One region of the Variovorax nivicola genome, then DNA from elsewhere that is predicted to be linked to it. Evidence: predicted binding sites of a transcription regulator. Region 1 holds the regulator's gene; the other holds the start of a gene.
The links. The regulator FliA, encoded in region 1, starts transcription of late flagellar genes. The targets are predictions, from matches to a motif close to CTAAAGTTTNNNNNNNNNNNGCCGNTA.
Positions count from the first base shown of each region.

Region 2: ACSFBF_RS10610 (FlxA-like family protein) is a predicted target of FliA. The motif match lies at 2,488-2,514, and genes of this name have one in related genera.

Region 1 covers NZ_JBPJZK010000002.1:807,747-818,309, reverse strand. Annotated here, with positions in the region: gene ACSFBF_RS12495 (SDR family oxidoreductase) at 1-353, shown strand, start outside; gene ACSFBF_RS12490 (gluconokinase) at 358-915, shown strand; gene ACSFBF_RS12485 (glycoside hydrolase family 15 protein) at 872-2,821, opposite strand; gene ACSFBF_RS12480 (RNA polymerase sigma factor FliA) at 2,914-3,648, opposite strand; gene ACSFBF_RS12475 (MinD/ParA family ATP-binding protein) at 3,683-4,492, opposite strand; gene flhF (flagellar biosynthesis GTPase FlhF) at 4,503-6,956, opposite strand; gene flhA (flagellar biosynthesis protein FlhA) at 6,953-9,052, opposite strand; gene flhB (flagellar biosynthesis protein FlhB) at 9,049-10,191, opposite strand; gene cheZ (protein phosphatase CheZ) at 10,324-10,563, opposite strand, start outside.
Region 2 covers NZ_JBPJZK010000002.1:424,346-434,908, reverse strand. Annotated here, with positions in the region: gene ACSFBF_RS10625 (mandelate racemase/muconate lactonizing enzyme family protein) at 1-355, shown strand, start outside; gene ACSFBF_RS10620 (tripartite tricarboxylate transporter substrate-binding protein) at 368-1,354, opposite strand; gene ACSFBF_RS10615 (MarR family winged helix-turn-helix transcriptional regulator) at 1,543-2,091, shown strand; gene ACSFBF_RS10610 (FlxA-like family protein) at 2,093-2,455, opposite strand; gene ACSFBF_RS10605 (universal stress protein) at 2,590-3,036, shown strand; gene ACSFBF_RS10600 (LysR substrate-binding domain-containing protein) at 3,033-3,965, opposite strand; gene ACSFBF_RS10595 (tripartite tricarboxylate transporter substrate binding protein) at 4,096-5,091, shown strand; gene ACSFBF_RS10590 (UxaA family hydrolase) at 5,147-6,670, shown strand; gene ACSFBF_RS10585 (NAD-dependent succinate-semialdehyde dehydrogenase) at 6,702-8,174, shown strand; gene hpaI (4-hydroxy-2-oxoheptanedioate aldolase) at 8,217-9,026, shown strand; gene ACSFBF_RS10575 (PTS sugar transporter subunit IIA) at 9,094-9,585, opposite strand; gene ACSFBF_RS10570 (DUF1826 domain-containing protein) at 9,645-10,343, opposite strand; gene ACSFBF_RS10565 (hypothetical protein) at 10,345-10,563, opposite strand, start outside.

The DNA.
Region 1 (10,563 bases):
GCAAGATCATCAACGTGTGCTCGGTGCAAAGCGAGCTGGGCCGTCCGGGCATCGCACCTTACGCGGCCACCAAGGGCGCGGTGAAGATGCTCACCAAGGGCATGGCGATCGACCTCGGCAAATACGGCATCCAGGTCAACGGCCTCGGCCCGGGCTACTTCAAGACCGAACTCACGCAGGCGCTGGTGGCCGACGAAGCCTTCACCGCGTGGCTCTCGGGCCGCACGCCCGCCGGCCGCTGGGGCGACGTGGAAGAGCTGGGCGGCGCGGCCATCTTCCTGGCCTCGGATGCGTCGAGCTTCGTCAATGGCCACATCCTGTACGTGGATGGCGGCATCACCTCGAGCCTGTAGCACCGTGCAGCATCCAGAGCAGCCGCAACGCCTGAGCGTGGTGGTGATGGGCGTGTCGGGCACCGGCAAGAGCAGCGTGGCCGCCGGGCTGGCGCAGTTGTTCGGCCTGCCGTGGGTCGACGCCGACGACCTGCACATGCCCGAGGCCGTGGCCCGCATGCGCGCCGGCCTGCCGCTCGCCGACGAAGACCGCTGGCCCTGGCTCGACCGCGTTGGTGCAAGCCTTGCCGATTGCACGGCCGCGCCGCGCGGCGTGGTGGTGGCCTGCTCTGCCCTGCGGCGCGCCTACCGCGACCGGCTGCGCGCCGCGTCGCCCGAACTGCAATTCGTGTTTCTCGACGGGCCGCCCGCGCTCGTGCGGCAGCGAATGGAACAACGCACCGGGCACTACATGCCTGCAGCGCTGCTCGACAGCCAGCTGCAGACACTGGAAAAGCCCGAAGCCACCGAAGCCGACGTGCTGCGCGCCGACATCGACGTACCGGTGCCGCTCATCGTCGCCAACATAGGCGCGCGGCTCATTCAGCGCTCGAAGAACGCCTGCGTGAAAGTCTCCGCCTGACCGGCGCTTTCTTTGCCACCTTCTTTGCTGTCTTCTTCGACGCCGCCTTGCCATCGAGGTCCGCCAGCTCCCACACGCCACCGGCCGCCGACACCAGCGCATGCGCGCTGTTGATCAGCCCGATGTGCGAAAACGCCTGCGGAAAATTGCCGAGCTGCCGCTGCGCCACTGGGTCGTATTCCTCGGCAAACAGGCCCAGGTCGTTGCCCAGCGCCAGCAGGCGCTTGAACAGGGCCCGCGCCTTGCGCAGCTTGCCCATGGCCACGTACACGTTCGACAGCCAGAAGCTGCACGCGAGAAACGCTCCCTCCCCGCCTTCGAGGCCGTCCACGCCTTTTTCGGTGCGATAGCGGTACACCAGCCCATTGAAGATCAGCTCCTTTTCGATGCGCGCGATGGTGCCTTGCACGCGTGCGTCGTGAATCGGCAGAAAGCCGATCAGCGGCATCCACAGTAGCGCCGCATCCACCGTGTCGGCGCCGTAGTACTGCACGAATGAATTGCTCGCGGCGTCGTAGCCGCGCGCGCAGACCTCGGCGTGGATCTCGTCGCGCACCTCGCGCCAGCGCTCGACAGGGCCTTCGAGCCCGTACTCCGTCGCGCTCGCGATCATCCGGTCGAAGGCCAGCCAGCACATGATCTTGGAATGCACGAAGTGGCGCGGCTCGCCGCGCACTTCCCACAGGCTGCAGTCGGGCTCCTTCCACAGCACCATCAGGTGCTTCGCGATGGCGCGCTCCAGCGGCCACACCTTGTCCATGTCCGCCAGCCCGGCCTTGCGCGCCGCATGAAAGGCCGCGATGACCGAGCCGTACACATCGAGCTGCCGCTGCCCGTGCGCGCCATTGCCGATGCGCACCGGGCGGCTGTCTTCGTAGCCCGGCAGCCAGCCGAGCTCGAGCTCGGTGAGCGAGCGTTCGCCGTGCAGGCCGTACATCACCTGCAGCTCTTCGGGCGAACCGCCCACCGCGCGCATCAGCCACCAGCGCCAGGCGCTGGCTTCCTCTACATAGCCCGAACCGATCAGCGCGTAGAGCGTGAGCGCCGCGTCGCGCAGCCAGCAGAAGCGGTAGTCCCAGTTGCGCTCGCCGCCCGGCAGCTCGGGCAGCGAGGTGCTCGGCGCGGCGACGATGCCGCCGGTGGGCTCGTAGGTGAGCGCCTTGAGCGTGAGCAGCGAGCGCATCACCGGCTCGCGAAACTCGCCTTGGTAGCCGCAGCGACCGGTCCACGCGCTCCACTCGGCGACGGTGCGTGCCAGCAGCGCGCTGGCGTCGCGCGTTACCGGCGGCTTCAGGTGCGAGGGAAACCAGTCGAGGCTGAATGCGATGGCCTGCCCCGCGGACACGGTGAAGTCGGCAAAGCTCGCGAAGTTCTCGTTGGTCAGCGGCACGCCGGAGCTGATGCGCACCGAGTCCGGCCCGGCCGTGGCAAACACCGCGCCGTCCCGCCGCTCCATCCAGGGGCACCACCCGCCGTAGTTGAAGCGGATGCGGAACTCGGTGTGCATGGCGACCGTGCCGCGCACGCCCTGCACGATGCGCACCACCTCATGCGTGCCATCGAGCGCGGGGCGCGGCATGAAGTCGGTGACGATGGCCGTCCCCTGGGCCGTGCGGATCGTGGTTTCGAGCACCACGGTGCCGGGCAGATAGCGCCGCGTGACGCGCGCCTTGCGGTCTTTGGCGCGCATCGTCCAGTGGCCGTTGCGCTCATCGCCGAGCAGGCTGGCGAACATCGCGGCCGAATCGAAGCGCGGCAGGCACAGCCATTCGATGTCGCCGCCGCGATGCACCAGCGCCGCGCTGTGGGTCGAGCCGATGAGCGCGTAGTCGCCGATGGGGCGATCAGGGCGGTCGGGGCGGTCGGCGTGGAGCCGTGCAGAGGGTTGCTTGGGAGTCTTTGGCAAGGGCCCGAGCTTTGCCGCTCGAGCGGGCATGGCGCGCCAGCGATGGGCGCGGATGGCTGACGGACAACGCCTAATGGCGAACGGCGTGACCTCTAGAGCACATCCTTCAGCTTCGCCCGCAGCCTGCTGATCGCCTGGCTGTGCAACTGGCACACGCGCGACTGGCTCACCTCCAGGATCGCGCCGATCTCCCGCAGGTTCAGCTCTTCCTCGTAGTAGAGATTCAGCAGCAGCTGGTCGCGCTCCGGCAGCGCACCGATGGCGTCCACCAGCTGATGCCGGAAGCCGCTTTCCAGCAACTGCTCGAGCGGATCGTCGCTGCCGCGCCGGTCCTTGCGCGCATCTTGCGAATGGCTGTCGAGAAACGGGCTGTCCGGGTCGTCCTTGGAGAAGTCTTCGACGTACACCAACTGGCAGCCCTGGATCTCCTGCAGCAGCGACTGATACGCCTCCAGGTCCATCTTCAGCTCCTTGGCAATCTCCCCCTCAGTGGGAGAACGCCCGAGCTTGTGGCCCAGTGCCTGGATCGCCTTCTCGACGCCGCGCGCCGACTGGCGCAGGCCGCGCGAGCCCCAGTCGTTGGCGCGCAACTCGTCGAGCATGGCGCCGCGGATGCGCTGGCTGACGAAGGTCTCGAACTGCGCGCCGCGGTTGTCCTGGTAGCGGCTGGAGGCGTCCAGCAGGCCCAGCATGCCGGCCTGGATCAGGTCGTCCAGCTCCACGCTGGCCGGCAGCTTGGCCATCATCTGCAGCGCGATGCGGCGCACCAGCGGCTGGTGCTGCGCCAGCAGATGTGATTTCTCGATGGTTCCCTGTGCGGTGTACACGGCCGTCCTTCTTGGGTTGTCCGGGTCGGCGGGCTCAGGCCACGGCCTGCAGCGGCTCGACCGCGCGCCACGGCCAGCGGTCCATCTCGCCGGCAATGCGCCGGAAGTCGACAGCGGCATGGCTCGCGGGAAAGGCCTCGACGATGGTCTGCTTCAGGCGCCACGCGTCGGCAACGAGCGGGTCGAAGCGCACCCAGCCCGCGGGCTGCAACAGCAGCGCGAGATAGCGGCTGGCGGCATGCGCGAGGTTGCTCATGATCTGGCGCGCAGCCACCACATCGGCCGCGCCGTTGACCAGGAAGCGCATCTGCTTGAGGCCGTGCGCGTGGTGCAGCCGCTTGATGCCCGCATAGGCCGCGGTGATGGAGGCTGGGTGCGGCTGCAGCACCAGCAGCAGATCGTCCGCGCCCTGCGCGAGTGCCGACAGCCGGCCCTCGGCGTCGAAAGCCGCATCGACGATGACCACGCCGTCGTGCCAGAACTTGCGCGGGTCGATCGCGTCGTCCATCACACCGTCCACCACATCAGGCGGCGCGGGCAGCACGTGCACGCCGCAAGCTGCCTTGACATTGGCGCCGTCCAGCGTCAGGCGCTGGCTCACTACATCGGCCAGATTCCCCAGCGGATCGATGTCCCACACCTCGCAGGCCGAACCCACGGTCGGGCAATGCTCGTCCAGCAGCAGCACGTTGCGACCCTGCAGGGTCAGTGCCACACCGAGATTCATCGCGGCCGTGGTGCTCCCCGCGCCCTGCCCCAGGCCGGCGACGGCAACCACGCGCGCATGCGTCGGTGCGAGCATGCGCCGCAGTCCGTCGGCCTGATCCGCAACCAGCTTGTTCATTCCTGCGCCCTCAACCCAATCTCTCCAATTTCTCCGACTTCTCCAGCGCACGCGACGCCTGCACGGGAGCGGTCGACTCGGTGCCCAGCGCCTCCAGCAGCAGAAAGAGCTTGCCCACGCCCGCATACAGCGCACTGCCGCTCATGGCCCGACCGTTGCGCGCCGGGCGCCCCGTGAGCTGGCCCAGCAACGCGCGCGTGCGGTCGGCCCAATCGCCTTCGGCCTGCAGCAGACGCCACACGGTGGTGGTCATCTGCCCGGCGATCAGCAGCCGCTTCATGATGTCCGGATCGCCCAGCTCGCCGATGCCGCCGACCATCTGCACACCGTCGCGCAGCAGTCGGAAGCAGGGCTCGGCGTCGCTGGCCCAGCCCTGCCATTGCGCGAGCTGCTGCGTGGAAACGTCCATGCCGATGTTCGACAGCGCATGACCCTGCGCCAGCACGTTGCCGGTGCGCGCATCGACCACCCGCGTGGCGACGCAGCGCAGCGCGGGCATCGCATCGCGCCCGATGCCCGCCGCCATGGCGGCTGCGTTGAAGCGCAGCACCACGTCGGCATGCGCCTCGCTCCGCAACGCGGCCTTGCCGCGAAAGTGCACGGGCCGCTCCTCGCCGAATTCGAAGTCCATGCGCGCGAGCGTGTCGGGTGCGCCGGTGCGCACGTCGATCACCGCGGTGGAGCCCGGCGCGCGTGCCAACCAGCGCTGGCCCACGGCCTGCCACTGCACCATGGCCTCGATGCCGGGCAGCCTCGTCAGCAAGTGCACCAGCGGCTTGTGGCCGAAGTCCTGCTGGCGCAGCCACGGCACCTGGCGCGCGCCGGGCTTGCGCGCGGCGTCCTTCATGCCGCGCGTGGCGGCGGTCGACAGCCACTGGTTCGGCGCTGCCAGCGGCAGGCCCGTGCGGTCCGACAGCAGCAGGCTGCCATGGCATTCATAAGCGTCGCCGCCTTCGTTCGAGCGCAGCCCGACTTGGCCGCACAGCGCGAGCACATGGGTCTCGCAGCCGGCGGCCACTTCGCTGCGCGCGTGCACCATCAGGTCGTGCAGCACGGCCTTCTGGCCAGTGCCTTCGTCGCCGGCCTGGCGCCAGAGTGCGCGCGAACGCTCGAAGCCGATCTGCGCGCCGGCCAGCGCGCTCGCGGTGGTGGCGAGCTCTTGCGCGTCGTGCGCCATGGCGCGAATCAGGTTCTGGTACTTCAGCCGCAGGCGATCGGTCTCGCCCTGCGCCTGCACAACTTGCGCCGATGGGCCTGCGCCCGTTGGCTCTTCGTGCAGATCGTTTTCCGCGGGCACGAACAGCGGGCTGTGCTGGCGCGGCTGGAACACGCTGTCCACCAGCTGCGCGCGGTCGGCCTGCATCAGGTTCTCGGGCACCTTCTGGCCGCTGGAGATGTAGTGCACCGGCAGGCGGTGGCGAATCACGGTGTCGATCAGCGCGCCCGGATGCGTGGCCTCGTCGACCTTGGTGAAGATGCAGCCGGTGAGCTCGTTGCCGTGGCGGTAGGCGTGCACCACCTCGTTGAGCGTGTCGCCGTGGCTGGTGGCGTTGAGCAGCAGCAGCCGCTTCACGGGCCGCTGGCTCTGGCCCAGCATCGCGATCTGTTCCGATACGGCACGGTCGCGCTGGCTCATGCCGACGGTGTCTATCAACACCATGTGCTTGTCGCGCAGGTCCTGCAGCACCAGGTGCAGGTCGGCCGCATCCTTCACGGCGTACACCGGCACGTTGAGGATCTGGCCGTAGATGCGCAGCTGCTCGTAGGCGCCGATGCGGTAGCTGTCGGTGGTCACCAGCGCGAGCTTGTCGGCACCGAAGCGCATCACGCAGCGCGCGGCGAGCTTGGCGGTGGTGGTGGTCTTGCCTACGCCGGTCGGGCCCATCAGGGCATACACGCCGCCCTGCGCGAACAGCGCGTCTTCGTCTTCATGCACTGGCACGGCGCGGATCAGTTCCGAACGCACATAGGCCATGCCTTCGGCGTAGGTCTGGCCCGTGGGCATCTTCTCCAGCATGGCCTTCGACAGGCCCGCGCTGAAGCCCGCGCCGAGCAGCGTGCGCAGCAAGCGGCCGCGCACCGGGTCGCGGCGCTGCTTGTCGTTCCACACGACGCTGGCGAGTTGCTCTTCGATCATTCCGCGCATGGAGTGCAGTTCGGTGAGCACGCTGTCGGCGGGTGCGGGTACCGGGACCGGCGCCGCAGGCGCAGCCGGTGCGGCAGGCGCCGCGATCGCCACGGGCTTCGCGGGCGCATGTGCAGGCGCAGGTGCGGTGTCTTTCAACACTCCCTGCACTTCGCCTTCGACCATGGCGACGATTTCCACTCCCTCGGCCATCTGCCGATGCGTCAGCACGATGGCGTCGGCGCCCAGCGCCTCCCTCACCATCCTCAGGGCTTCGCGGCTGGTGGCCGCGACGAATTTGCGCGCGGTGGTGCGCACGTCGGTCTGCTTGGAATTCAACCTCGTCCTCCGATGGCGGTGGTGATCTTGATGGTGCGGGAGTCAGGAATCTCCGCATGCGAAAGCACTTTCAGCTGCGGCAGGCTGCGCCGCAGGAATCTCGACAGCAGCACGCGCAGCGCGTGCTGCACCACAAGCACCGGCGCCAGGCCCATCTGCTCCTGGCGCACGATTGCGGCCTGCGCCTGCCGCAGCAGGTTGTCGGCAATGCCCGGCTCGATGCCACTGCTGTTGGTAAGGGCCTGCTGCAGCACGCCGTCGAGCGAGCCGTCGAGGCCAATCACCTGCATTTCGGTGTCGCCCGGGAACAGCTGCTGCGTGATGGCGCGGCCCAGCGCCAGGCGCGTGAGCGTGGTCAGTTCGGTCGGGTCCTTGATGGTCGGCGCGTGCTCGGCCATCACATCGAGAATGGTGCGCATGTCGCGGATGGGCACCTCTTCGTCGAGCAGGTTCTGCAGCACCTTGTGCAGCGTGCTCAGCGACAGCACCTTGGGCACCAGGTCTTCCGTGAGCTTGGGCGCGGTCTTGGCGATCTGGTCGAGCAGTTGCTGCACTTCCTGGCGGCCCAGCAGTTCCGCAGCATGCGTCTGTATCAGGTGGTTCAGGTGCGTGGCCATCACCGTGCAGGCATCGACCACCGTGTAGCCCTGCACCTGCGCCTGCTGGCGCAGGCTGGCGTCGATCCACACCGCCGCGAGGCCGAAGGCCGGGTCGCGCGTGGGCGTGCCGGGCAGCGTGCCCGTCACCTGCCCCGGGTTGATGGCCATCCACTGGTTGGGGAAGGCCTCGCCGCGCCCGATCTCCACGTCCTTCAGGCTGATGACGTAGGTGTTGGGCTTGATCTCCAGGTTGTCGCGGATGTGCACCACCGGCACCAGGAAGCCGACTTCCTGCGCAATCTTCTTGCGAATGCTCTTGATGCGGCCCAGCAGCTCACCCTGCTGCGACTGGTCCACCAGCGGAATGAGGCGGTAGCCGACCTGCATGCCCAGCGGGTCGACCATTGCAACGTCGTCCCACGTCGCTTCTTCCATCTCGGCCGAGGGCGCGGGGTTCGCGGCCTGCGCTGCGGCGGCTGCCTTCTGCGCGGCTTCCTGCGGCTTGCGCAGCACCAGCCGGCGGCCCAGCCACACCAGGCCGCCCGCGATCAGCAGGAAGGCCAGGTTCGGCATGCCCGGGATCATGCCCAGCAGGCCGACGATGCCGGCCGTGAGAAACAGCACCTGCGGGTTGGAAAACAGCTGGCCCGTGAGCTGGCTGCCCACGTCTTCATCGGTGGTCACGCGCGACACGATCACGCCGGCGGCGGTGGAAATCACGAGCGCCGGAATCTGCGCCACCAGGCCGTCGCCGATGGCCAGCAGCGTGTAGGTCTTGCCGGCGGTGGAAAAGTCGAGCCCGTGCTGCAGCATGCCGACCACCAGCCCGCCGATGATGTTGATCACCATGATGAGCAGGCCCGCGATCGCGTCGCCGCGCACGAACTTGCTGGCGCCGTCCATCGAGCCGTAGAAGTCGGCCTCTTGCGCAACCTCGGTGCGGCGCTTGCGAGCCACGTCCTCGCCGATCAGGCCGGCGTTGAGGTCGGCGTCGATGGCCATCTGCTTGCCCGGCATCGCGTCGAGCATGAAGCGCGCGCCCACCTCGGCAATGCGCCCCGCGCCCTTGGTGATCACCATGAAGTTGATGAGCACGAGGATGATGAAGACCATCACGCCCACCGCGAAATTGCCGCCCACAAGGAAGTGCCCGAAGGCCTCGATCACCTTGCCCGCCGCATCGGGCCCGGTGTGGCCGTGCATCAGCACCACGCGCGTGGACGCCACGTTCAGCGACAGGCGCAGCAGCGTCGAGAACAGCAGCACGGCAGGGAAGGCCGCGAAGTCCAGCGCCTTCATCGTGTACATGCTCACCAGCAGCACCATCACCGACATGGCGATGTTGAAGGTGAACAGCAGGTCGAGCAGGAAGGGCGGCAGCGGCAGCACCATCATGCTCAGGATGAGGATGATGAGAATCGGCCCGGCCAACCCCTTGAACTGCGAGCCGGAGAACAGACGCGTCGGCAGACGCATCAGGTTTGTCATCGCGTTCATGCGGCTTCCACTGTGTATTGAAGGTCTTCGGGCACCGGCAGGTCGGTCGGCGTGCGCGGGGCGTCGCCGCCCTCGGTCTTCCAGCGCCTGAGCTGGTACACCCAGGCCAGCACCTCGGCCACCGCGGTGTACAGGCCCGCCGGGATCTCATCGCCCAGCTTCGTGTGCTTGTAGAGCGCACGCGTGAGCGGCGGCGCTTCGAGAATCGCAACCTTGTGCTCCATCGCCAGCTCGCGGATGCGCGCGGCCACCAGCTCGGTGCCCTTGGCCACCACGCGCGGCGCGCGCATGCCGCTGTCGGTGTACTTGAGCGCCACCGCAAAGTGCGTGGGGTTGGTCAGCACGATGTCTGCCTTGGGCACCTCGGCCATCATCCGGCGGCGTGCCATCTGCTGTTGCTGGCGGCGGATCGCTGCCTTGATGTGCGGATCGCCTTCGCTTTCCTTGTGCTCCTGGCGCAGGTCTTCGCGCGACATGCGCAGCTTGCGGTAGTAGCTCCAGAGCTGGAAGGGCACGTCGATCAGCGCCACGAGAAAGAGCGTGGCCGCGATCAGCGCGCAGTGCTTGGCCACCAGCACCATTGCATGCGGCAGAGCGTAGTGCGCGGGCTGCGCCATCAGGTCCATCAGCGCGCCGATGTCGCGCGACACCACCCACCACGCCACGCCGCCGATCAGCGCCGACTTGGCCAGCGCCTTGAACAGCTCGGCCAGCGACTGCGCAGAAAACATGCGGCCGATGCCGGCCAGCGGATTGAGCTTGCTGAAGTTCGGCCCCACCGATTTGGTGGAGAACAGCCAGCCGCCGAGCATCAGCGGCGCGACCACGGCGGCGACGATCATCATCGCGAACAGCGGGCCGATGGCCGTCAGCGTGTGCATCGCCATCAGCCCGGTCTGGGCCAGCATGTGCGAGGGATCGAAGGCGCTGGCGCGGTCGAACTGCAGGCCGCGGTGCAGCGCACCGCTCATGCTCGTGCCCAGCGACTCCCCTGCGAACCACAGCCCCGCGCATGCGGTGCCCAGCATGACGAAGGTGGTGAGCTCGCGCGAACGGGCTACGTTGCCTTCCTCGCGCGCCTTTTCCAGGCGTCGCTCGGAGGCGGGTTCCGTTTTTTCGAGATCGCTTTCCTCAGCCATTCATGCTCCGAACCAGCAGTGGCGAAGTACGCCTTGCTCATGACCAAATTATTGAATTCGGTCGTCCGGAACAATCTGCCGATAAGGGCCCTTATCGCCCTGCTATTCGGACAATAGGCAGGGCTTGGAAACTCAAAATCCGAGGCTCTCCAGCAGGTCGTCGACCTGCGCCTGGTCGGTCACCGCATCGGGGTTGCCGGGCTTGACCTGCGGGCCGTTCTGCAGGCTGTGCGCAGCCTCCTGGCGCTTCTCGGGCGCGGAGTTGTCGATCAGCACTTGGAGCAATTGCGTCTCGACGTCGTTGACCACTTCCATCATCTTCTTGATGACCTGGCCGGTCAGATCCTGGAAGTCTTGCGCCATCAGGATTTC
Region 2 (10,563 bases), 380 kb from region 1:
TGCGCGCAACCTCATCCGCCACGGCGGCATGCGGCCCGACCGCGACTGGCTGCAGTTCGACTGCGCGCTGAGCTACGGGCTGGTGGAGTACCTGCGCACGCTCGACATGCTGAAGGCGCACGGCTGGTCGCCCTCGCGCTGCATTCCGCACGGTGGCCACCAGATGTCGCTGGCCATCGCGGCCGGCCTCGGGCTCGGCGGCAACGAGAGCTACCCCGATCTGTTCCAGCCCTACGGCGGCTTCCCCGACGGCGTGAAGGTGGACAACGGCTACGTCACGCTGCCGCCGCTGCCGGGCATCGGCTTCGAGGGCAAGGCCGATCTCATTGCGCAGATGCGGGCGCTTGCGAGCTGACGAAAGAAAGTCTCAGGGCTGAAAGCCGGAGCGGCGCACGACCGGCTCCCATTGCGCGCGAAAGGCCTTGAGCATCTGCGCAGTCTCGGCCGCATTGCTGACCACGGGCGTGATGTAGAGCGCGTCGGCCGCCTTCTGCAGCCCCGGGTCTTTCATGACGTCGCGGATCGAGTTGGCCAGCAGCTGCACCTTGGCGGGCGGCATGGTGCTGGGCGCGAAGAAGGTGTTCCAGCCGTCGGCATCGATCTTCATGCCGGCTTCGCGGAAGATGGGAATGTTGGGCGCGAAGCTCGCGCGCTTCTTGCCCGAGGTGGCCAGGATGCGGATCTTGCCGGCCACGTGCTGGGGATAGAGCGAATCGAGCGTATCGATGGCAATGGGCAGGCTGCCGCCGCTCAGGTCGGCCGCCAGCGGCGCCGAGCCGCCGTAACCCTTGATCTGCGGCTGCACGCTCAGCGCATCGCCCACCATCAGGCCGAAGAAGTGAGGCAGGCTGCCGGTGGCAGGCACGCCGAAAATCGCCTCTTCCGGATGCGCCCACAGCCGGCTGACGAGGAACATCGCGCGGTCGAGCTGGAGCTTGTTGCCCACCGCAAGCGCGAAGTCGTAGCTGCTGACTTGCGAGACGGGCACGAAGTCCTTGTCAGGGTCGTAGCCCGCGTCCTTGAAGACCAGCGGCGCGACCACCATCACGGCGGGGTTGCCGAGCATCAGCACGTTCTGCCCAGCGGGGGCCCGCTTCACTTCCTTGGCCGCGAGCCGGCCGCCCTCGCCCGGACGGTTTTCCACGCTCACCTTGACGCCGAGCTTCGGCGTGAGCCGGTCGGCAATCAGGCGCGCGATGCGGTCGGTGCTGCCGCCCGGCGCATAGCCGACCACGAGGGTGAGCGGACCACCGTCCAGCGCGGCGGGCGCCTGGGCGTGGACCATGGGAGCGCAAGCGGCCAGGGCAATGCCCCACGCCATGATGAGCTTGCGCCTGGAAAGAAATGCGGGCATCGGATCTCCTGCGAGCGGTTGTCGTGAACGGGAACGCGCGAGTTTTCACGGCGAAAATCGCGCGCCAAGACTGTTTCCGTTCGTTCAAATTTGTTACCGGTTTATACGTATGGGCAAACAGTTGATCTAATCCACTACCAGTGCTCCGAGGCGGGCGAACCACACTCCCCACCCCACTTTCCATCCGTATGCAACAAGCTTTTCCCGATGCAGCAGCGTTGCGCGCGCCCCGTTCCCTGAACGACCTGCTGCTGTACCGGCTGGCACGTGCCATGCGCTCGGGCAGCGGCATGGCGACCCGCCTGGTCGAAGGAGGCTTCGGCATCACGCGCCGCGAGTGGGGAATGATCGCCACGCTCGCGCAGGAGGGCGAGATGACTTCGTCGACGCTGGCCACGCACCTGCACCTGGACCGCGTGCGCACTTCGCGCGGGCTGCGCAGCCTGGTCGAGAAGAAGCTGGTGGTGCGGCGGCAGGACGCTCAGGACCGCCGCGAAGTGCACGTGCGGCTGAGCGCTTCGGGCCAGCAGCTGTTCGGCAGGCTGTTTCCGCGGATTGCGGGGCTGAACACCGAATTGCTCGAAGGCATCGAGCCCGCGGATCTCGATGCCTTTCTTCGCTGCCTGCAGCATCTGGAACTGCGCGGAGAGCAGCTGCTCGCGCAGGGTGCGGTCATGGAGAAGGCGGACCGGCGCTCGGGAGGCACACGGCACCGGTGGCCGGAGCGCGGGGGCTGAATCAGGCCTTCACGTCCAGCATGCTGCCGATCGAAGTGCCACCAGCACCACCGGCGTTGGCGCGCTGCGATGTGCTGCCACTGCTGCTGCCGCTCTCGTCCATCGAAGCCATCGCGCTCTTTTGAACGCTGGCCGTGCGCAGCGCATTCATCTGCTGCTGCAGCATGGCGAGCTGGGCTGCCAGCGCTTCGATCTGCTGCTGAATCGCCTTGCGCGCATCGCCCTCGGGCACGCTGAGCAGCTGGCCCTGCGTCTCCTTGATCTGTTTCTGCGTCGCCGTGATCTGGCGCTGGATCTTCGCGATCTCGGCGTTGACGTCGCCTCCGCTCCTCGCACCGCCGGTCGCACTGATGGCATTCAGCATCTGGGTCCTCTGTTGTGTCCTCAAAGGGGGGTTATCGGCAGCTGGAAGAAGAAATGAAGGGCCTTGCATGACCGCAATCGCGAACTAGACTGAACATGAGGGCACCCGCGGTGCCGGGGGCCAAGGAGCCTGCCATGTACAAGCGTGTTCTTGTCGCAACCGACGGCTCCGCGCTGTCGGAGCAAGCAGTCAGCGCCGCCATCGACCTGGCCCTGTTGACCAACGCGGAACTGGTGAGCGTCACCGTCGCGCACATCGAACCGGTCGGCTACTTCGAAGGCTCGATGATGCTGAGCCAGCGCGACATACAGGCCACGCAGGAGCACACGGACCGCGCCGCGCAGCAACTGGTCGACAAGGTCGTGGCCACTGCGGTCGCCAAGGGCGTTCGCAGTCCGCAAGCCATCGTCATGAAGTCGAACCAGGTGGCCGAAGCCATCATCACGACCGCGAAGAACCAGCAGTGCGACCTGATCGTGATGGCCTCGCACGGACGGCGCAGCCTGGCGCGCCTGCTGATGGGCAGCGAGACGCTGCACGTGCTGACGCACTCGCACATTCCGGTGCTGGTGCTGCGCTAACGCGGCGGCGCAACCTTTCGCAGGCACTCCATCAAGAGCTGACTGGCGGGCGTCTGCGAGCGCCCCCGCAGCGTGATGATGCCCACGGGCGGAAGCTCGATGGGCACGTTGATCTTCAGGATGCATAGCTGCCCCTGCTTCGCAAAGTGCCGGGCGACGCTTCGCGCCAGGAACCCCACGGCCGGCCGCTCATGCATGACGGACAGCGTGACGAGAAACGAAGCGGTCTCGACGATGTCCGCCGGCGGCACGAGGCGGTGCTTGTAGAACATCTGGGCCAGCTTCGAGCGCGACGAAGCCCACGGCGGGGGCACCACCCAGGGCAATTCGGCGAGCATCTTCCAGCTCGGCCTGGAAGCCTCCGCCAACGGGTGCCCGGGGCTCACCACGATGCACATCGGCTCCGTGTAGAGGGCCTCGGTTTCGAGGTCTGGCGAGGCATAGCCGGGCTCCAGCCGGCCGACGATCAGGTCGAGCTCGCCTACGCGCAGGCGGGGGAGCAGCCGCGTGAGGTCGCCCTCTTCCACCATCACGGTGGTCAGCGCCGACTGCTTCTTGAGCTGCTGGATGGCCTTGACGAGCAGGCTCGGCGTGGCCACCACCATCGCGCCCACACTGGTGCGGCCGGCACCGCCGCTGGCCACGGCGTCGATCTCGTCGCGCGTGCGCTGATAGTCGGCCAGCACCGAGCGCGCAAAGCGCACCACCGTGACGCCGAAGGGCGTGGGCTCGGTGCCGCGCGTGGAGCGCGTAAACAGTTTCAGATCGAACATGCGCTCGATCTCTGCCAGCATCTTCGAAACGGCCGGCTGCGTGATCGAAAGAAACTCCGACACCCGCCCCAGGTGGCGGAACTCGTCCAGCGCAACCAGCAGTTGCAGGTGACGCAGCTTGAGGTTGGAACGAAGAACGCGGTCGATCTGGCTCATGGCGCTTTGAGCGGGCTTTCTGCTTCATAACCTGCAGCTCATGAAGAGAGTCCGCTATTTCATTGGATGGCAATGATTGTCTCCGGAAGAATCCGCTGTGCTTGCCGAACAACGATTTCTGGAGACAACGATGAAAACCCCTCGCAACATGGCGCGGCGTCAGCTCGTGCTGGGCGGCCTCGGCGCCGCCGCGCTCGCCACCGTCCCCGCTCGCGCGCTGGCCGCCGACTACCCCGAACGCCCCCTCACATTCATCTGCCCGTGGCCCGCGGGCGGCACGGCCGACCGGTCGATGCGCATCATCTGCCAGATCGCCGCACGCGAGCTCGGGCAGCCCATTGCGCTGGAGAACCGCGCAGGTGCCTCGGGAATGATCGGCACCAAGGCCCTGGCCTCGGCGCGGCCCGACGGCTACACCATCGGCCAGATACCGATTTCGGTCACGCGCTTCTCCCAGATCGGCACCGTGCAGCTCGATCCGCTGAAAGACCTCACCTACCTCGCGCGCACTTCTGGCCAGACCTTCGGCATCGCGGTGCCGGCGCGCTCGCCGTTCAAGTCGCTGCGCGACGTGGTGGCGCAGGCCAAGGCCCAGCCCGGCACCATCACCTATGCGCACGCCGGCATCGGCGGTGCAACGCACGTGGGCATGGAGCAGTTCGCGCAGGCCGCTGGCGTGAAGTTCAATGCCATCGCCTACAAGGGCGGCTCGGCCGCGCTGCAGGACGTGCTGGGCGAACAGGTCGACATGCTGGCCGACAGCAGCTCGTGGGCGCCGCATGTGGAAAGCGGCAAGCTGCGCCTGCTCGCCACCTGGGGCGAGGCGCGCACGCCGCGCTTCAAGGACACGCCCACGCTCAAGGAGCTCGGCTTCGACGTGGTGGTGGAAGCGCCCAACGGCATCGGCGCGCCCAAGGGCCTGCCGCCCGCAGTCGAGAAGCGGCTGCGCGATGCGTTCCGCACAGCCGTCAACAGCGAAGAATTCCGCAAGGTGGCGGAAAGCATCGATGCGCCCGTCATGTACCAGGACGGCCCTGAATACCAGAAGTACGTGCAGACCGTGTACCGGCAAGAGACCGACCTGATCCGCAAGCTCAACCTCAAGGAGCTGATGGAAAAGGGCTGATGAAGCCCTCGCCCACCGGCATCCGAACCTGCTCGAAGCAACCCCACGCCACGCCATGAACGACAGCCCCCTGCTTCGCCTGCACCCGAACGACAACGTGCTGGTCGCCAAGAGCGCCATTGCCCTGGGCGAGACGATCGCCGAGTTCGGCGTGCGCGCCAGGGCGCAGATTCCCGCCGGTCACAAGATCGCGTCGCGCGCCATCGCCTCCGGCGAGGAAGTGAAGAAGTACGACACGGTGATCGGCGTGGCCTCGCGCGACCTGCAGGCCGGCGACTACGTGCACAGCCACAACCTCACGCTGGTCGACAGCTACCGCGATCCGGCCTTCTGCCAGGACGTGCGCCCGGTGGACTTCGTGCCGGCTGCAGAGCGCGCGACCTTCATGGGCTTCGAGCGGGCTGGCGGCGGCGTCGGCACGCGCAACTTCATCGGCATCCTGTCGTCGGTGAACTGCTCGGCCACGGTCATCAAGCGCATCGCCGCGCACTTCACGCCCGAGCGCATGGCCGCGTTTCCCAACGTGGATGGCGTGGCCGCCTTCGCGCAGACCAGCGGCTGCGGCATGTCGTCGCCGAGCGAGCATTTCGACGTGCTGCGCCGCACGCTGGCGGGCTACGCGCGCCATCCGAACCTGGCCGGCGTGCTGATCGTGGGCCTGGGCTGCGAGCGCAACCAGGTCGATGCGCTGGTCGATTCGCAAGGGCTCGAAGCAGGCCGTCTGATGCGCACGCTGGTGATGCAAGAGGTGGGCGGCACGCGCCAGACCATCGAGGCGGGCATCCGCGCAATCGAGGAAATGCTGCCCGAGGCCAATGCGGCGCGGCGCACGCGCGTGGGCGCGCATCACCTGAAGATCGGGCTCGAATGCGGCGGCTCCGACGGTTTCTCGGCCATCACCGCCAACCCGGCGCTCGGTGCGGCGATGGACGTGCTGGTGCGCCATGGCGGCACGGCCATCCTGTCGGAGACGCCAGAAATCCATGGTGTGGAATTCATGCTCACGCGCCGCGCCGCGACGCCCGAGGTCGGACAGAAGCTGCTCGACCGGCTCGCATGGTGGGAGCGCTACGCGGCCGGCCAGAACGCGCAGTTCAACGGCGTGGTGGGCCATGGCAACCAGGCCGGCGGCCTGGCCAACATCTTCGAGAAATCGCTGGGCTCGGCGATGAAGGGCGGCACCACGCCGCTGCGCGCGGTGTACGAATACGCCGAGCCGATCAGCGAGCCCGGCTTCGTCTTCATGGACTCACCGGGCTACGACCCGGTGGCCGCAACGGGGCAGATTGCCAGCGGTGCGCAGTTGATCTGCTTCACCACCGGACGCGGCTCGATGTTCGGCAGCAAACCTGCGCCGACCATCAAGCTCGCGAGCAACACGCCGATGTTTCGCCGCCTCGAGGAAGACATGGACATCAACTGCGGCGTGGTGATCGACGGCGAACTCTCCGTGCCCGAACTGGGCCAGCAGATCTTCGAGCAGATCCTGCGTCACGCTTCAGGCGAGCCGACCAAGAGCGAGACGCTGGGCCTGGGCGACCACGAATTCGTGCCATGGCATCTGGGCATCGTGAGCTGACTGCCTTCTTTCCTCCTTTCTTCTTCTCGCCATGCCCCTGACCCTTTCGCGCCCCAACCTGCAACGCACGGCCAACTTCATCGCCGGCGAATGGCTGCGCTCCGCTTCCGGCCGCACGCTCGACGTGACCGACCCGGCCACCGGCGCCCTCATCGCGCAGGTGCCCGACTCCAATGCAATCGACGCGCGCGCAACCGTCGATGCCGCGCATGCCGCCTTCCCCGCCTGGCGCAGGACGCCCGCCAAGCAGCGCGCGCAGATCCTCAAGCGCTGGAACGATCTGGTGATGGCGCACCAAGAAGACCTTGGACGGCTCATCTCGCGCGAGCAAGGCAAGCCGCTGGCCGAGGGCCGTGGCGAGGTCGCCTATGCGGCCAGCTACATCGAGTGGTTTGCCGAAGAAGCCACGCGCGCCAACGGCGACATCATTCCGGCGCCCATGCCGGGCCGGCGCATGTTTGCGCTGCGCGAACCGGTCGGCGTGGTCGCGGCGATCACGCCGTGGAATTTTCCGGCCGCGATGATCGCGCGCAAGATCGCGCCAGCGCTTGCTGCGGGCTGCACTGTGGTGTGCAAGCCGGCCGAGGACACGCCGCTGACCTCGCTGGCCCTCGTGGCGCTGGCCGCCGAAGCCGGCGTGCCACCGGGCGTGCTGAACATCGTGACCGCATCGCGCGAGCGCACGCCCGAGGTGGTCGATGCCTGGCTCGACGATGCGCGCGTGCGCAAGATCACCTTCACCGGATCGACGCCCATCGGCAAGCATCTTGCGCGCCGTTCAGCCGACACGCTGAAGAAGCTGTCGCTCGAACTCGGCGGCAACGCGCCATTCATCGTGTTCGAAGATGCAGATATCGAGGCCGCGGTGGAAGGCCTGATGGCCGCCAAGTTCCGCAACGGCGGCCAGACCTGCGTGTGCCCGAACCGGGTCTTCGTGCACGAAGCAGTGCACGAGCGTTTTGCCGAGCTGCTGGTCGCACGCGTGGCGGCATTGCGCGTCGGACCTGCCAGCGATGCGGCCTCGCAGATCGGGCCGATGATCAATGCGCGCGCGGTCGAGAAGATCGAGCGCCACGTGCAGGACGCGGTGGCGCGCGGCGCGCGCGTGCTCACCGGCGGCACGCGGCTTCCCGAGTTGGGCGCGAACTACTTCGCGCCAACCGTGCTCGCCAATGCAGATGCCACCATGGCCTGTGCCTGCGAGGAAACCTTCGGCCCGGTCGCGCCGCTGACGCGCTTCTCGAACGAGGCCGAAGTGATCGCGCAGGCGAACGACACACCCTTCGGCCTTGCCGCGTACTTCTATTCGCGCGACGTGCGCCGCATCTGGCGGGTGGCCGATGCGCTGGAGACGGGCATCGTCGGCATCAACGAAGGCGCTCTGGCAGCCGAGGCCGCGCCCTTCGGCGGCGTGAAGGACTCGGGCTACGGCCGCGAGGGCTCGGTCCACGGGCTGGACGACTACCTGCACACCAAGTACGTGTGCCAGGGGCAGCTGGACTGACTCCCTGCCCCTATTCATCACTACTCCAGGAAGACAAGCCCCATGCCCGCTCACAACCCGTTCAAGGCGTCACTGGCCGCGCGCCGGCCGCAGGTCGGCCTCTGGCTTTCGATGGCCGATCCGTACATGGCCGAGGTCAGCGCGACCGCCGGCTTCGACTGGCTGCTGATCGACGGCGAACATGCCCCCAACGACCTGCGCTCGACGCTGGCTGCGCTGCAGGCCGTGGCGCCGCATCGGGCCCAGCCGGTGGTGCGCGCCGTGCAAGGCGACACCGCACTCATCAAGCAGCTGCTCGACATCGGCGTAAAGAACCTGCTGGTGCCGATGGTCGACACTGCCGAACAGGCGCGTGCACTGGTGTCCGCCACGCGCTATCCGCCGCGCGGCATCCGCGGCGTGGGCAGCGCGGTCGGACGCGCGTCGCAGTGGAGCGCGCGCACCGACTACCTCGATGCGGCCGACGACGAAGTCTGCCTGCTGGTGCAGGCCGAGACGGTGCAGGCGCTGGGCAACCTGGCGTCGATCTGCGAGGTCGATGGCGTGCACGGCGTGTTCATCGGCCCCGCCGACCTCGCGGCCTCGATGGGCCATCGCGGCCGGCCCGGCCACCCCGAAGTGCAGGCGGCCATCGAAGGTGCGATGCGGACCATCGTTGCGTCTGGCAAGGCGGCCGGCACGCTGACCTCCGATCCGGCGCTGGCGCGTCGGTACCTCGAACTCGGCTGCACCTTCGTCGCCGTCGGCGTCGATGTGCTGCTGTACGCGGGCGCCGCGCGCAAGCTGGCGGCCGACTTCCTCGGTGCGCCGGTTGCTACTCCCGTGCCGCCTGAATCGCGCGGGGCGTACTGAGCCACAGCGCATCGGCAGAACGACAAGTGCTGCCGGTGCCACAGGAAGCGGGATAGAGAACCCCTGGCTACGAGGAGGCAGAAGCCACGCGCGCAGTCCCGGCCCGAAACGCGTCCTCGACCGCCACCGCATCCCGCGCGCCATCGAGCTGCGCCCGGAAACGATGTTCGGAGAACAGGCGGGCCATCAGTGCGAGCAACTGCAGATGATCGCCCTTGGCGCCGTCCTCCGGCACCATGATGGCCAGCAGTCGGGAGACCGGCTTGCCGTCCGGGGCATCGAAGGCAATCGGTCGCCTGGTGCGAATGAACAGGGTGATCGGCCGTTCGATGCCGTTGATGCGTGCATGCGGAATCGCGAATCCATCGCCGAGGGCGGTCGATCCGGCCTGTTCGCGTCGACACAACGCGCGAAAGACTGGTGCCGGGTCGAGGCCGCGAGCACCGCAGATCGTCGCCGCAACGAGTTCGAGTACGTGCGTTCGATCCCGGACATCGGCTTCGAACAGGATGTCCTGCGGTTGAAGCCAGGCAGCAATCTGCGCGATGTCGTGCGTCATCGAATCGTCTCCTCGAATTTCATGAAAATGCGCCCGAGATGCGCCCGGTCAGAGCGCCTCTACCGCAGTTCGTCCAGACGCAACACGTAGCGGTATGACCCAAGGTTGCGCAGTTGCGGCGAACGGTGCACCAGCCCTCGATCACAGCCTCGCGCATCCACGCCACACCCCTGAAGGAGCGCAACGGCCTGGAGCGGCATGCGCTCGAAAGGTCCCATAAAGCACTTCGGCATCCGCAGTGCCGTGTCTGCGTGCGGAGATGCCACCCACTCCGTGCCCAGGCCGCTGTAGCTGCACAGCAGATGCAGTCCGGCATGGTCAAGGTGCCAGTTCTCTTCGATGTCACAGCCGAGAACCTGCAGCGTAAGGGTCATCCGGGGGCTTCCGGTGATCAGCGCGAAGCGTGTGGCGAGCATGTCGATGTCTGCCAGCAGGGCGTCTCGCCCGGGCCCACGCGGTGTGCGCGAGGTCTTGCACGCCGCGTGCAGCGCAGCCGCCACATCGGCCGCGCGCAATTGCAGTTGCGCCACGGGATGCCTGGCCGGGGGCAAGGCGTCCAGCCACGCAGCAATCGGAGCCTGCGGTTCGCGCCGCCACAGTGCCAGGTCGATGCCCGGTTCCAGAATGCGTTCGAGCACGTCGATGTCCTGGCCGAGCAGGATCTCCGGCGGGAGCCGCATGGGCTCTGGCCGACTCAGGCAATCGCGGAGAAAGGTCTTGCCGGAGTCGATCGGCGCATCGGCGACCGCGCTCTCCATATCAGCCGCCATTGGCCAGACCACAACGCTGGAGATGCTCGCGCCAGCTTGTGAGGTGGCCGATCTCGCCATCGGGCGCGCATTCGAGCAGACAGTGCACCACGGAGGCATAGCTCTCCAGGGGCAGACGAATCATGAGGCGGGCGCGCGGAGCGCCATTTGCGCACGTTGCATTCACACGCATCAGGGGCTCGCAACGCAGCACGCCGGCACCCTTGCA